Regions from separate parts of the Pseudoalteromonas sp. NSLLW24 genome, predicted to be linked through region 1. Evidence: predicted binding sites of a transcription regulator. Region 1 holds the regulator's gene; the other holds the start of a gene.
The links. Region 1 encodes ArgR, which controls arginine synthesis, uptake and breakdown. Its sites were predicted from a motif close to ANTGAATANNTATTCANT; they were not measured.

Region 1 (7,780 bases):
ATCAGTTATCTTGGCTAATTCAGTCTAAATTAAGTACTTTAATAGTGTTTTTTCAATCAATCGTCACAAAATATCGAGCTAGTGCATTTTTTGTTGTACAATCTGCGCCGTTCACACATAAAAATTGGCTCGGAGATCAATGGATATAAAAGCTATCCAGGCGTTAATCGAAAGCGATATGAATGACGTCAATCAACTTATACATGCGCAAATGCGCTCAGATGTGGCGTTAGTTAATCAGCTTGGTTTATATATAGTTAGCAGTGGCGGCAAACGCGTTCGTCCAATGCTCGCGATTTTAGCAGCCAAAGCGCTCGGTTATCAGGGTAAAGATCACATAACACTTGCAACAATTGTTGAGTTTATTCATACAGCAACGCTATTGCATGATGATGTTGTAGATGAATCAAACTTACGACGTGGCACGCCTACAGCAAATGCTGAATTTGGTAATGCTGCTAGCGTATTGGTTGGTGACTTTATTTACACTCGTTCATTTCAGCTTATGGTTGGTCTTGGAAAAATGCAGATTATGCAAATACTTGCCGATGCAACAAACATTATTGCTGAAGGTGAAGTATTGCAGTTAATGAACTGCAACGACCCAGATACGACCGAAGCCAGTTATATGCAGGTTATTTACTCTAAAACAGCTAAGTTGTTTGAAGCAGCGACAGGCCTTGCTGCCATTATTACTGAGCAAGACCAAACTACTCTCGATGCGCTAAACCTATATGGTATGCATTTAGGTACTGCGTTTCAGCTAGTAGACGATGTACTCGATTACAATGCAGATGCTGAGCAGTTGGGTAAAAACATTGGTGATGATTTAGCTGAAGGCAAACCAACGCTTCCACTTATTTATGCTATGCAACATGGTAGCGAGCAGCAAACGCAGCTTATTCGTGATGCAATAGAGCACAGTAATGGTATGGAGCATTTAGAAGAAATTTTATCGGCACTAAAGCAAACTAATGCGCTTGAATTTACAATGCAAAAAGCAGAGCTTGAAGCTGACAAAGCTATTGCCTGTTTAGACTTTTTAGCTGAGTCTGACTATAAGCAAGCACTCATAAGCCTTGCCCGTATTGCGGTTGACCGCGACCACTAGTTTTAACCAGTTACACAGTGTGAAATTAATTCTGAGCAATAAAAAAGCCTGCAAATGCAGGCTTTTTTGTTATTCTACTTTGGCTATTACGCCATGAAATCAACACCTTCTTTGATGTCTTTTTTCAGTGTTTCAAGCATGTCATTTTTTGCTTTTGTTTCAAATGCGCTTAGTTCGCCGTAAGAAAGAATTTCTTCTACGCCGTTTTTACCTAAACGTACTGGATGTGCAAAGTACTCTGCATCGCCATTTTCAACAGCAACGTAAGCGTAATCTACAACTTCCTCACCTTGTAGGCCTTTAACTAAAGACATACAAAAACGAGCTGCAGCAGCACCCATAGATAGCGTAGCTGAACCACCGCCTGCTTTAGCATTTACAACTTCAGTACCCGCATTTTGGATACGTGGAGTAAGTGCAGCAACTTCTTCATCTGTGAAAGAAACACCTTCAACTTGAGAAAGTAGAGGAAGAATAGTTGTGCCTGAGTGACCACCAATTACTGGTACTTTAACAGTTGCTACGTCTACGCCTTTAAGTTCAGCAACAAATGCTTCTGAACGAATAACGTCAAGCGTAGTAATACCGAATACACGTTTAGCGTCGTAAGTACCTGCTTTTTTGAATACTTCAGCAACGATTGGAACTGTGCCATTTACTGGGTTAGTAATAATACCTACTAACGCTTTAGGACAGCTGGCAACAATGCCTTCTGCTAAAGTTTTGATGATACCAGCATTTACATTAAATAAATCAGCACGATCCATACCTGGTTTACGTGGCATACCCGCTGGGATAAGAACGATGTCAGAGCCTTCAAGCGCTTTGTTTAATTCGTCTGCGCCAAAGCCTGCTACTTTAACATCTGTTGGGATGTGAGAAAGGTCAACCGCAACACCTGGTACTACTGGTGCAACATCATAAAGTGATAATTCAGAGCCAGCTGGTAAGCCTGTTTTTAATAATAAAGACAACGCTTGGCCGATACCGCCTGCAGCACCTAATACAGCAACTTTCATTGGAATTCTCCGTAATTTGAGGTAGGAAACATTTGTGGCTCTTAAGATAATGAAATTAGCGACTAAAAACAAATTTATCCTGTCTATTTCAAGTATATTTTCGACCATAGTCGTAAACTTTTGTGATTTAACGCATCAAACTGGCAAGTTAACTAAACAACTGCTGCATAATTATTCATTTTTGTGTAGAATTTGCGGCATAAATAACAAAAACGAATAAAGACTATGCAACCACAAGATAAACAAGAAGCACTGGTAAAAGCATTTAAATCACTATTAAAAGAAGAAAATTTTGGCTCTCAAGGCGAAATAGTTGATGCATTAAAAGATCAAGGCTTTGACAATATAAGCCAAAGTAAAGTATCGCGCATGCTAAGTAAATTTGGTGCTGTACGCACACGTAACGCTAAACAAGAAATGGTTTACTGCTTACCTGCTGAAATGGGTGTACCTACGGCTAAAAGTCCATTACGCCAATTAGTAATCGATATTATGCACAACGAAATGATGATCATTATTCGTACCAGTCCAGGCGCCGCTCAGCTTATCGCTCGTTTATTAGATTCATTAGGTAAAGCAGATGGCGTACTAGGAACAATTGCAGGCGACGATACTATTTTTATCGCTCCTGCTAAAATATCTGAAATAGATGTAACACTTGAACGTGTTCGCATTTTATTTGATACGGTTTAATAGCAAACTAAATTTGTTTTAAAAACCCGACTGAAGGCGCAAAGAAAGCAGAACCCATATCGGCTTGAGTAAAATCAAGCCAGTGGTCGTAACAATCCCCTTCCCCTAAACGACTATTAAGTACTTTTTCAAATGCGGTGCCCGTACAAGCGCATGTAATTGATAACATTCCCTGCTCATACACATCGCCATAAGGCATGCTCTGATTTAATAATAGCGGTTGTCCGTCTTCGTCTTTTAGTTCGCTACGTGAAGCATGGCTGGTTTCGATCGCAGGGGTAATTAGCGTGTTATCAAGGCGCGTACGTCCCATTATTTGTTCTTGCTCGCTCAATGATAAGTGCTGCCACATAGTTAAATCATGCTTATAACGCTGTACATGAATATAACTCCCCTGATCTTCAAAATTGCCAGGGTTACTAATTAAAGCCGTAGCGCGCTTTTTTCTTCCATGTGCGGTGTCGCCACCATAAATAAAACCATTAAAATCACGACCATCTAAAAAGCGAAAATTACGAATTTGCTCCACCAGCTCAACATCGGGGGCAAATAGTTTTAAAATTTGCAGCGCAAATAAATGGTTAACGTCTTCACGGTCAGAGCGAATTTGCACAAATAAATCGCACGGTTGTACGCTCATTTGATGATCGCTATGGTTTATATTAGGAAAGCTCTGTAATTCGCTTGGGATGTATTCAGGGAGGATATGCGGCCAATATTGCGCACCAATAGCAACCATACAAGAGAGCATTGATTCTGAAAATTGATCGCTAAATTCTTCTTCAATAGCGCTTACTTGTTTTAACTTTGCGCGAAGTGATTCATCTTGACCATCAAACACATTAAAAAATAAGTGCAAACCGTGTAAGTTTGCTTCAGCACAAATCCCTGATTGCGCTTGCGCCATTGTTATTCCTTAGTTTTATAGATAAAAACACAGCGAATAACAAATTAATTACGATTCGAAAAAATTCACCGTGTGAGGTTTTATTTTTATTATAACCTGCTCATTATTTTCAAATGACTGGCCATATTGTGCAGCAACTTCAATTTCTTGTTCATCAATAACAAGTGAATAAACATACGCCGAACCAATAAAGCGACGACTTATGATTGTAGCTCGCTTGCTGAGTTTGTCACTTTGGTTATCTGCCACTAATTCTATTTGATGAGGGCGCACATATATAAGCCCTACGCTTACGTTTTGCTTACTCTCAACATAGGACTCGACTAAACCAAATGGTGTTTTATATTCAGTTGCTGTTAATACTTCTGCGCTCAAGTATATGCCTTGACCCAGAAACTCTGCAACCTCCTTTGAACATGGAGCTGCAAAAAGCTGCTCAGGCGTGCCTTGTTGCTCAATTTTACCGCGATGCATAATGGCAAGTGTATCTGAAAAGGCAAACGCCTCTTCTTTTGAATGTGTAACAAACACAGCAGATACTTGGGTTGCCTTAATAATTCGACGTATATCGGCAATTAATTCAAAGCGTACTTGTGTGTCGATATTTGAAAAGGGCTCATCAAGTAGCAATAAACTAGGCTTATAAGCTAATGCACGAGCAATAGCTACACGCTGCTGTTGACCACCCGATAACTGATGCGGGAACCTGTCGGCACAGCCAATTAAATGTACCAGCTTAAGCATTTCATCAACGCGTTGCTGCTTTTGAGCTTTACTCATTTTACTAAGCCCAAATGCGATATTATTTGCTACAGTTAAATGCGGAAACAATGCATAATCTTGAAACATCATGCCGATGTTACGGTGCTCAGGCGAGACAAACGATTGCTCATCACTCACTAATTTACCGTCTATAAAAATAGACCCTTGCTTAGCTTCAATTAAACCTGCAATCGCTTTTAACGTGGTCGTTTTGCCGCACCCACTCGCTCCGAGTAGACAAACAATTTCATCTTTACCCACCGTTAAATCTAAATCGTGAATAACCTTTGTGCCGTTATAGTGATAGCTCACGCCTTGTAAAATTAAACTACTCATTTAACTACGCTGCTCCATAGAACGATTAATAAAATACAAAGGAATAAACCCAACAATAACAATAAATAATGCCGATATAGAAGCAAGCTCTAACTGCTCGTCACTCACATACTGAAATACATGAGTAGCTAAGCTTTCAAAATTAAACGGTCTGAGCAATAGCGCAGCCGGCAGTTCTTTCATGCACTCAATAAATACCAATAACGCAGCAGTAAGCAATCCTCTTCGCAGTAAAGGTAGGTGCACTAAACGCAGTGTTTGTCCTTGGCTTTTACCCATTGATTGGCTTGCCATATCAAGTGATGGGCTAATACGTAAAAAACTCGACTCAATTGCTCCGTGTGCAATGGCGTAAAACCTAACAATATAAGCAATAATAATAGTAAAAATGCTACCTGTAAGCAGCAAGCCAATATCTAAATTATACGGCTCGAGCGCTGTGTTAATGGTGTTCTCTAATAACGTAAGCGGTAATAAAACCGCAATAGCGAGTACAGTTCCTGGCAACGCATAACCTGTGCTTGCTAAACGCCCGGGAATAAGCGGATACGCTTGCTTTGCCACACGCTGATAAAAAACGACAAAAACACTCAACGTAATCGTTATTAGGCTCACAACCCCAGCCACTTTTAAACTTTGCCAAGCGTAACTAAAAAACTCTACATTCCATGCTTTATCAAAGTAGGTAATGGCGTAATTTATAAGTACTGCAATAGGGATTACAAACGCGATAAATAAAATAAAGCTGCAAAATGCCGTTGCGAGCCAAGCTGACTTTCCTTTTAATACATAGAGAGATTCACTATTTACACTTGATTGGCGCTCAAATACAGCTTGGTTACGACGACTAAAGCGCTCTGCCATTAATGCTAAAAATAACAGTAATAACATCACACCCGATATTTTAGCTGCCGCTGTAAGTGAGTAATAACCAAACCACGTATCGTATACGGCAGTCGTTAATGTACTTACGGCAAAATAACTCACTGTTGCAAAGTCAGCCATGGTTTCCATACTTATAAGCGCAAGAGCCGCCACAATAGCCCCACGAGAGAGTACTAAGCTTACTTTAAAGAAACTTTGCCAAGGAGATAATCCCATTAACTGGCTAGCTTGTACTAATTTGAATGACTGCTCGCGAAGAGCCGTTTTAAAAATCAAAAATAAATACGGATAAAGCACCAAGGCAATCATAACGATGGCGCCGGGTAATGTACGTATATCAAAAAACCAATAGTCATTAGGCGATTGCCAACCAAACCATTCTCTCAGCGCTATTTGCACCGGGCCCGCATAATCTAATAAATCAGTGTATACATAGGCAATAATATAGGTGGGCATAGCAAGGGGCAGCATAAGTGCCCATTCAAACTGTTTTTTACCCGGGAAACTACAGTAAGCCGTTAGCCATCCAAGTGGCAAAGCTATGGCGCAGCTAAGGACGCAAACACCTAAAACAAGCAATACGGTATTGGTTATGTAATCCCAAAGCACGGTATCCCACAGGTGAGAAAACACCTCAGAGCTACCTTGTAGAGATTCAAAAAGAAGAAAAAACAACGGGGCCGATAGAATTAAGCCAGTCGACCACGCAAAGAGCTGCCATTTAGACAGCTTAAATTTATTAGTCATTAAAGATCGAACTTCACCTCATCAATTAGCTTAAGCGCTAACGGACGATATTTACTAATCTCATCAAGTGGCAAGCTGTCTTCTTTAAAACTCCCCCAAGACGCAACCAAACTTGATAGTTCAACACCCGACTTAACTGGATACTCCATATTTAATGAGGCATACATGTTTTGTGCTTTGCTGTCGGTCATATATTCTATGAGCTTTAATGCATTTTCAGGGTTTTTAGCATATTTGGTAATAACCGCACCCGAAACATTTATGTGTGAGCCACGATTAGTTTGATTCGGAAAGTTAATATTTACGGCCTCAGCCCAACCTTTTTGTTCTTTATCTTCTAGCATTTTACCAAGGTAGTAACTATTACCTAATGCCAAGTTACATAAACCTTCTTTAACGGCTTTAACTTGAGCACGATCGTTACCTTGAGGTTTACGTGCTAAATTAGCCTTAACACCTTCAAGCCACTCTTTGGTTTGCGCTTCACCATGGTGTGCAATCATAGAAGCCACTAAACCTAAGTTATATGGATGTTTGCCAGAACGCGTACAAATTTGTCCTTTGTATTTAGGATCTGCTAAATCTTCATAAGTGAGCTTAGGTAACGCACCAATTCGCTCTTTTGATGAATACACATTACGCACTCGCTTAGTAAGCGCGACCCATTGGCCATCACCGTCACGAAAAGCTGCAGGCACGTTATTATTTACACTGTCACTTTTTATAGTTTGTGTTAATTTTAAATCTTCTAATTGAATAAGCGCACTAAAATTAGAGGTTAATACTAAATCGGCTTTACTATGTTTACCTTCACGTTTAACACGCTCAATTAACCCTTTTTTAGCAAAAACAACATTGGTTTTTATTCCCGTTTGTTTTGTAAAATCTTCTAAAATTGGCTGAATCAAAAACGGCTGACGAAAAGAATAGATATTAACAACGTCACTTGCAAAGGCTGGTGCCGATGCTGCTAATCCTAAAACAAGTGTAAATACTGTCTTCATTATTTCACCTAAATAATTGTTATTATCATCGAATTCTACCGCGCTCATTCAAAAAGTGCACACTTTAAATAAATGTAAATATGTAAATAACGCCCAAAAAGGAAATGCAGTGTAAGAGATGTCTCACGGATGTGACAGCTAATGAGTAATAATCAAGATAAAAAACACACAAAAACAACCTAAGCACCTGTATTAATTGAGCTTTCACATTATTACTATTGCGTAAATACTAATTGAATGTAGTTTTATCCCTATTTTAGTTGCTCTATTGCACTATAATTTACGCATCAACCAAGCAATGACGCTTATTGAGTAA
Region 2 (7,780 bases), on a different contig from region 1:
CCAGACTCAATACTTTTTGAACTAATACAAACGATCTGATGAGTAGGCGTGTTTATTTGTAGATGTTCCATGTATGCATTTGCTATGGCACTGCTTGCGCCGAATAAAACAATAGTTTTCATTTATCACCTTTTGCTTTTAGTCCACATTGGCCATTACTGCACTGAGTATTTGGCATTAAAAAGCGACTGATGGAGTGCCGATACTTAGCAAATAATAGGTATCCGCAGTCAGCGAAAAAGCGAATTATTGGCAAGCGAAAAATTTTCAACCAGCTGTGTTTACCCACTATTTTCCATGCTTCGTAAGTTACATCGAGCCCATAAATCATTTCACCTGATTGCTTTTGAGCTTGAAGGTAGTTCATTGCTTTGTCTTTATCAATATACGGGTAGCGCTCACTGAAGTCGCTCGCGTTAAGATCTTCAAGCGTAATTAAGTTTTTGTTATCAGCGTGTTTTAGTTGCTGCATTTCGGTGCTACAAAGAGGGCAGTTACCATCGTAAAAAATGATCATGTGAATTCTTTGTGATTATTTTATATATACTTTTTTACGACAAGACATTGCAAATGGATCTATTAAATATCTCTTCATGATGATATTAATAGTGTCCTACGAAAAAATGGAGACTGATAAATGAGTGAACAATACGCCGCCTTGCGAGGTAATGTAAATTTACTAGGGCAACTACTAGGACAAACAATCAAAGATGCCCAAGGTCAAGCGATTTTAGATAAAGTGGAAGAAATTCGTGCTTTATCAAAATCATCTCGCAGTGGTAACGAAGACGACAGACAAGCGCTAATAGATGTTTTACATGCGCTTAGTGATGAAGAGCTTTTACCGGTTGCCCGTTCATTTAATCATTTTTTAAACCTTGCTAATGTAGCAGAGCAATTTCATACCGTTTCGCGTTTTAATGACGTTGGCCTTGGTCAACAAAACCCTCTCACTCAAACATTAAAAACGTTAGCTACAAAAGCAGAACAAGGCCAGTTAGACAGTAATCATTTGGCCGAAACACTCTCAAAACTCCACATAAACTTAGTATTGACCGCTCACCCAACCGAGGTTACGCGCCGTACTATTATTAACAAACACGTTGAACTAAGTGATTGCTTAGCGTCATTAGAGCGAAAAGACAACTTAGTGCAAGAGCGGGACAATATTTTAAATCGTATTGAACAGCTGATTAGCCAAGCTTGGCATACCGACGATATTCGTCGCTCTCGCCCAACGCCAGTTGATGAAGCCAAATGGGGCTATGCAGTAATAGAAAATAGCCTTTGGCATGCGGTTCCGCGCTTTTTACGTGAATTTTCAGCCAATGTTAAAGACCAGTTGAGCTTAGAGTTGCCAATAGATTACAGCCCAATTGAGTTTACATCGTGGATGGGTGGAGACCGTGATGGTAATCCATTTGTAACATCGCAGGTAACAAAAGAAGTGCTTGATCATGGTCGTTGGATGGCACTTAACTTATACATTCAAGATTTAAAAACGTTGTGCGCTGAATTATCTATGTCAGATGCCAGTGATGAGCTTGTTGAGCTTGCAGGGCAAGAGTTTGAACCATACAGAGCGGTGATCAAAAAGCTTAAAAATCAGGTTGCAGAAACAGTGGCGCACTTAGGTGCTAAAATTAAAAATAAGCGCAGCGATTCACAAGATTTAATTACTAATATTAATCAGCTTAAGCACCCAGTTGAAGTGTGCTATCGCTCGTTATTAAAGTGTAATATGAAAGTAGTTGCGGATGGCTTATTACTTGATTTACTGCACCGTATAAATAGCTTTGGTTTGCGTTTAGCTAAACTTGATGTGCGCCAAGATTCGTCTCGCCACGGCGATGTGTTTTCAGAACTGACTCGTTATTTAGGTTTAGGCGACTATAACCAATGGCAAGAGCAAGACAAACAAGCATTTTTACTTGCAGAGCTTAACTCACGCAGACCGCTTATTCCAAAGCATTGGCAACCAAGCCCTGATGTACAAGAAGTACTTGATACCTTTGATGTAATTGCCAAGCAAGACGAAGCAACATTTGGTTTGTATATTATTTCAATGGCACGAACAGCGTCAGACATTTTAGCAGTACAACTGTTGCTAAAAGAAAGCGGCTGTAGCTTTGATTTACCAGTAGCACCGTTGTTTGAAACACTCGACGATTTAAACGCAGGCAGTGATGTAATTACCACATTGCTTGATAATGTTTGGTATCGCGGGCACATTAAAAACACCCAAAACGTAATGATTGGTTACTCTGATTCAGCTAAAGATGCTGGCATGATGGCAGCAGGTTGGGCGCAGTACGAAGCAATGGATAAGCTAGTACAGCTTGCTGATGCACGTGGTATTGAGCTTGTTTTATTCCACGGACGTGGTGGTACAGTAGGACGTGGTGGTGCACCCGCTGCACAAGCGCTGCATTCACAACCGCCTGGCTCATTAAAAGGTGGCTTGCGTGTAACCGAGCAAGGCGAGATGATTCGCTTTAAATTTGGTTTACCCGATGTAGCACTGCAAAGCTTAAATATTTACGCAGGCGCAGTTCTGCAAAGTAACTTATTACCGCCACCAGAGCCAAAACCGCAGTGGCGCGAAGTAATGAAGCTAATAAGTGAGGAGTCGTGTGAGCATTACCGTAATGTAGTTCGCCATGATGAAAACTTTGTACCTTACTTTAGAATGGCAACACCTGAGCTTGAGCTGTCTAAGTTGCCGCTTGGCTCGCGTCCTGCGAAACGTAACCCTAATGGCGGTGTTGAAAGCCTGCGTGCTATTCCATGGATTTTTGCGTGGAGCCAAAACCGTTTAATGCTTCCTGCATGGCTAGGTGCGTTAACAGGCTTAAAAGCTGCGCTTAATAAGTATGGCGCAGAAACCCTAAACGAAATGAGCTTACAGTGGCCGTTCTTTAGATCGCGCCTAGAAATGCTAGAAATGGTATTTAGTAAAGCCGATTGTTGGTTGAGTGAGCATTATGATAATGCGCTGGTGGAAGATATGTACAAACCACTGGGTGTAACACTTCGTAAAGAGCTTCAAGAAGCAATTAGCTTGGTGCAATCACTTAGCCCGCAAAAAAGCCTACTAGCCGAACAACCTTGGATTAAAGAGTCGATTAGTTTACGTAACCCGTACACCGATCCACTTAACTTACTACAGGTTGAGCTTTTACGCCGTGCTCGCTCAGAGGAAAAACGCAACGAAGGTGACATTGATAATGCATTAATGATCACGATGACAGGTATTGCAGCAGGTATGCGTAATACCGGCTAACATGTTATTTTGTTAGGTATACCAATTAATTATTTTGTTGGGCATACCAGTTAAAATTAAAGGGAGCACGCGATGTGATCCCTTTTTTTGCGTTTAATAACCTAGGGCCTGTTTATCTTTCGAGGTTAAATTTGCAGCAGTGTATTTGGTATTTAGGCAAGGCAGAGCCTATGTAGTGTGGTTATTCCCCATAAATAGGCGATAACGCAGCATAAAGACCAAACACGCGCTGCCCGAAGGTTCGTCCTAGGGACGATTAACTCTTTGTTGCTCGGTTTTTACTTAGCCCACTAGGTTACAAACCTCGCGCCACGATTAAATCGTCCCTAGTTAGAACAAATTTTAATCCTGAAAGGTCAACAGGCCCTAGCAATTAGCGGCTTAACCTTTTAAACTACTTAGCCATTGAATAATTAAAAAATGTTATGGCTTCAGCAACTTTTACTGTACAGCAAGATACAGCACTTACAAATTCGCACATCACATTAAACGTAGCGCAAACAGCGTCATTACGTAGTCAATTAAAATCACAGCGTGGCATATTAAATTCTAATAATATTAAGCAGTTATGCGCACAACTAAATGTGTCTGATGATGCATTATTACAAGGTTTAGTACCTTTAGCCTCTGAGTATGCCGTTGCGCCGATATCAGATTTTCATGTAGGCGCAATTGTTAAAGCACTTGATGAAAACGATGAGGTAAACTTTTACTTTGGTGCAAATGTAGAGTTTGATCATCAAGCATTGAGTTTAGTGGTTCATGCAGAGCAATCGGCTATAAATAACGCATGGTTAAACGGCGCTAAAAAAATAGTTAAAATAGCGATTAGCGATGCACCGTGTGGGTATTGTCGTCAGTTCATGAACGAACTCGCTGATGCGAAAGAGTTTGATATTTTATTGCCAGAGCAACACTTTAAATTGGCGGAATTACTGCCGCACTCGTTTGGGCCGACTGATTTAGGTAACGCGTTTAGCTTGTTTAATCCAGAGCCTCACCAGCAAGTATTTGCAAATGCTCAACTAGATGAAAAACTAGCAAGTACTGCATTAAACGCATACGTACCCTATAGTAAAAACTTTAGTGCAGTAAAAATTAGTACATTTAAAAATGGTGATTTTTACGGAAGTTACGCAGAAAACGCAGCGTACAGCCCAAGCTTGTCGCCACTGCAAAGTGCGCTTAGCCAATTATTTATCGCAGGGCTTAGCTTTAACGAAAGTACAGTAAAATCAATTACACTTTTAGAAACCGCAGGCCATGAAAACCAAGCGGGTGTAGCACGTGCTGTACTTGCAAGTTTTAAAAATCTACCGGCAATAGAAGTAATTAGCGCTCAGCTAAAATAACCTTTCAAAAACAATAAAGCACAGGCAGAGCTGTGCTTTATTAAAATGTGCCATTCTATCGAATTAAATAACTCACTAACTGCTATAACGTGTATTAATCAAGTAATACTTTAGCCGCTTCTAATACTACCGCTACAGATTTACGCTCAATTTCACCATGGTCAACATTTGGTATTTCTTGGCGAGTACGATTAACAAGTACGCCGGCAACACATGCTGCTTGTAAACCAAGGGCTGCACACATAGTAAATAATGTTGCTGATTCCATTTCGTAGTTCATCACGCCCAGTTTTTGCCACTCTTCGCAGCTACCTTGTAGTGATTTAGGAACGTAACCAGAATGCGTATCGTAACGCTCTTGTCCTGGATAAAATGTATCGCTTGATGCAGTAATACCAATATGAAAATCGATATTTAAGTTTTTACATGCTTGTACCATAGCTTGTGTTGCATAAAAGTCAGACACAGCAGGGTAGCTAAGAGGAGCAAAATGCTGGCTTGCACCGTCTAAACGTACAGACGCTTGGCTAATTAAAATTTCACCTTCGTTGATATGTGGCTGAATCGCACCTGTTGTACCAATACGTAAAAATTTACGCACGCCAAGTTGTGCTAATTCTTCTACTGCAATCGACGTAGATGGACCACCAATACCCGTAGAACAAACAACCACCGAATGGCCGTTTAGTTGACCTAAGTAAACATGAAACTCACGAGTTTGAGCAAGGCAGGTTGGGTTGTCTAGGAATTGTGAAATGCGTGCAGCACGATCTGGATCGCCCGGTACAATCGCAAGTTTTGCACCTTTAAGATCGTCAATACATAGTCCTAAGTGAAATACCTTTTCCATAGCTAAGCCTTTTTATAATAAATTGTGTCAATCTAGCATCATTGCTAGAAACGTTTATCAAGTACAGGACGATTGTCCGTTTTATCTTAACTCCTCCAATTAAGTCTTAATAATTTTAAGAACTAATTTGATTTATTCATCAACTATGAATATTCAATCAAGTGCTTATACAAGTAGCCTTGTTGTGCTGTTGACATGTTCAAGCAGACATAATAAGTATCAACCAAGCGCGTAACTACAATTAAATAGTTTATGGTAAATATTCATTAATATTAAATTAATTCAATGGCTTAAATTTGTATTAAGCACGTAAAAGATAACGTGTTTATTTATATTAGGTACAGACTTATTTAGCAAAGTGGAATTTATTTGAAGTTTAGGCACTTTTGGTGATTTTGCATAACTAATCAAAAGTAATTAGCTACGTACAGAATAAAAATCGAAGGAGTTTATTATGAGCACACAATTTGAAGCATTTAAAAACAAAGTTGAGCACTGTTTGTGCGCACCAGGTGATGGCGTATACACAGTAAATACTGCAAAGGAGCGCAAAGCCGCACTGCGTAATAAACTTTATGGACAAACTGAAAACGTTGATAATTTGTGGCGCGAGTCTTTAAATGAATTACCAAATTCTCCACATAAAGCCGTTATGTTAGGTATTAGCTCAGACTGTGGCGGTGGTATTTTACGCGGTGCAAACTGGGGGCCACTGTTTGTGCGCTCAGCTTTAATTGATCAGCAACCGCAGTGTCACTCGTTTGATTTAGGCGATGTACGTGTAATCCCACATTTACTTCATGATAAATACCTAAATGATGCAACCATTTCTAATTGCCAAAAAGCCCTATACGGTAATGAAGATAACGACTACTACGTAAGTCCGTTATCAATCACAGAGGATGTATGCGACAGCTTTTACGCGACATTTAAAGATAAAGGGATATTTGGTATTGGTGGCGATCACTCAATTAGTTACCCACTTACCAAAGCGTACTTAAAAGCAAAACGTGAGCAAGGTAAGCGTACCGCTATTATTCACTTTGACGCGCATACCGATTTACTTGTTGAGCGCCTAGGCATAGATTTATGTTTTGGCTCTTGGTGTACACATATTTTAGAGTTTTTACCGGCACCACATCATTTAATACAATTTGGTATACGCTCAAGTGGCAAGCCTAAAGCGCACTGGGAAAGTACCTTTGGCGTTAAGCAACATTGGGCACATGAAATCATTGAGCGCGGCGCAGCAGCGGTTGCTGCCGACGCTATTGCACAATTAAAAGCTGATAACGTTGATGAAGTATACGTAAGCTTTGATATTGATGCGCTTGATGCAGAGTTTGCATCTGCCACAGGTACGCCAGAACATAATGGTTTAACACCACAGCATGCGCTTGATATTTTATCAGCCATTGCGGATGAGTTCCCGATTACGGGTGCGGATATGATGGAAATAGCGCCATTTACCGACAGCTCTTTAGTTGGCCAATCAAGCTCTGAAACGACACTTAGAGAAGGCGCTAAAATTTCAGCCTTTTTAATTAGTGCGATGAACAAGTAAACTGTAGGAGCTATAAATACTAGCACTATCAGCGTATAAGTGTGCATTACATGACTAAAAACTAGCAGTTCATAAAGCCTCAGCTATATTTATTAAATACTTATAATGAGTTAGTTGAGGCCTTGCTAAATGAAATTATTGATCTTTTTATTGTTCATTAGCTGTATTAAAGTTGATGCAACTGAAATCACAATAGTAACGGAAGTATTTCCGGACTTTCAGTATCTCAATGAAGATAATAAACTCGTTGGCCGTTCTGTCGATAAAGTTCATAAAGCGCTAGAAGGCACTGGTATAAAATACACTATGTTGGCGCATAGTTGGGCCATATCTTACAATGCAGCGCTACGCGATAAAAACACCTGTATATTTTCAATTGTTCGATTACCTAATAGAGAAAGTAAGTTTAACTGGGTAGGTGAACTGGAAAGCTTTGATTCTGCTATTTATGGTCTAAAGTCCAGAGGTATAAAGTTAAATACTCTCAATGATGCTAAAAAATATAAAATAGCAGTACTGCGTGATAACTTTAGTCATCACTATTTGCTTGAGAGGGGCTTTAGTGAGAACAAGCATTTATTACTCATCGATAGCCTAGATAAAATAGATAAACTTATAAGCACTCGTCACGATATTCTTGATTTTGTTGTTCTTAGCAAAAAGCAATTTAGCTATCGAATAAAAACTGAGCCAAGGCTTGAGCTACTCGAGCCATTACTAAATCTAAATAC

Region 2: I6E72_RS13955 (arginase family protein) is a predicted target of ArgR. The motif match lies at 5,880-5,897, and genes of this name have one in related genera.

Annotation. Positions count from the first base shown of each region.
Region 1 is NZ_JADYWQ010000005.1:162,766-170,545, reverse strand. It holds gene ispB (octaprenyl diphosphate synthase) at 140-1,111, shown strand; gene mdh (malate dehydrogenase) at 1,198-2,130, opposite strand; gene argR (transcriptional regulator ArgR) at 2,356-2,823, shown strand; gene I6E72_RS07105 (Dyp-type peroxidase) at 2,831-3,730, opposite strand; gene I6E72_RS07100 (ABC transporter ATP-binding protein) at 3,779-4,828, opposite strand; gene I6E72_RS07095 (ABC transporter permease) at 4,829-6,460, opposite strand; gene I6E72_RS07090 (Fe(3+) ABC transporter substrate-binding protein) at 6,460-7,464, opposite strand.
Region 2 is NZ_JADYWQ010000013.1:79,325-87,104, reverse strand. It holds gene I6E72_RS13980 (SDR family NAD(P)-dependent oxidoreductase) at 1-122, opposite strand, end outside; gene I6E72_RS13975 (thiol-disulfide oxidoreductase DCC family protein) at 119-517, opposite strand; gene ppc (phosphoenolpyruvate carboxylase) at 638-3,283, shown strand; gene cdd (cytidine deaminase) at 3,709-4,635, shown strand; gene udp (uridine phosphorylase) at 4,730-5,485, opposite strand; gene I6E72_RS13955 (arginase family protein) at 5,940-7,049, shown strand; gene I6E72_RS13950 (transporter substrate-binding domain-containing protein) at 7,179-7,780, shown strand, end outside.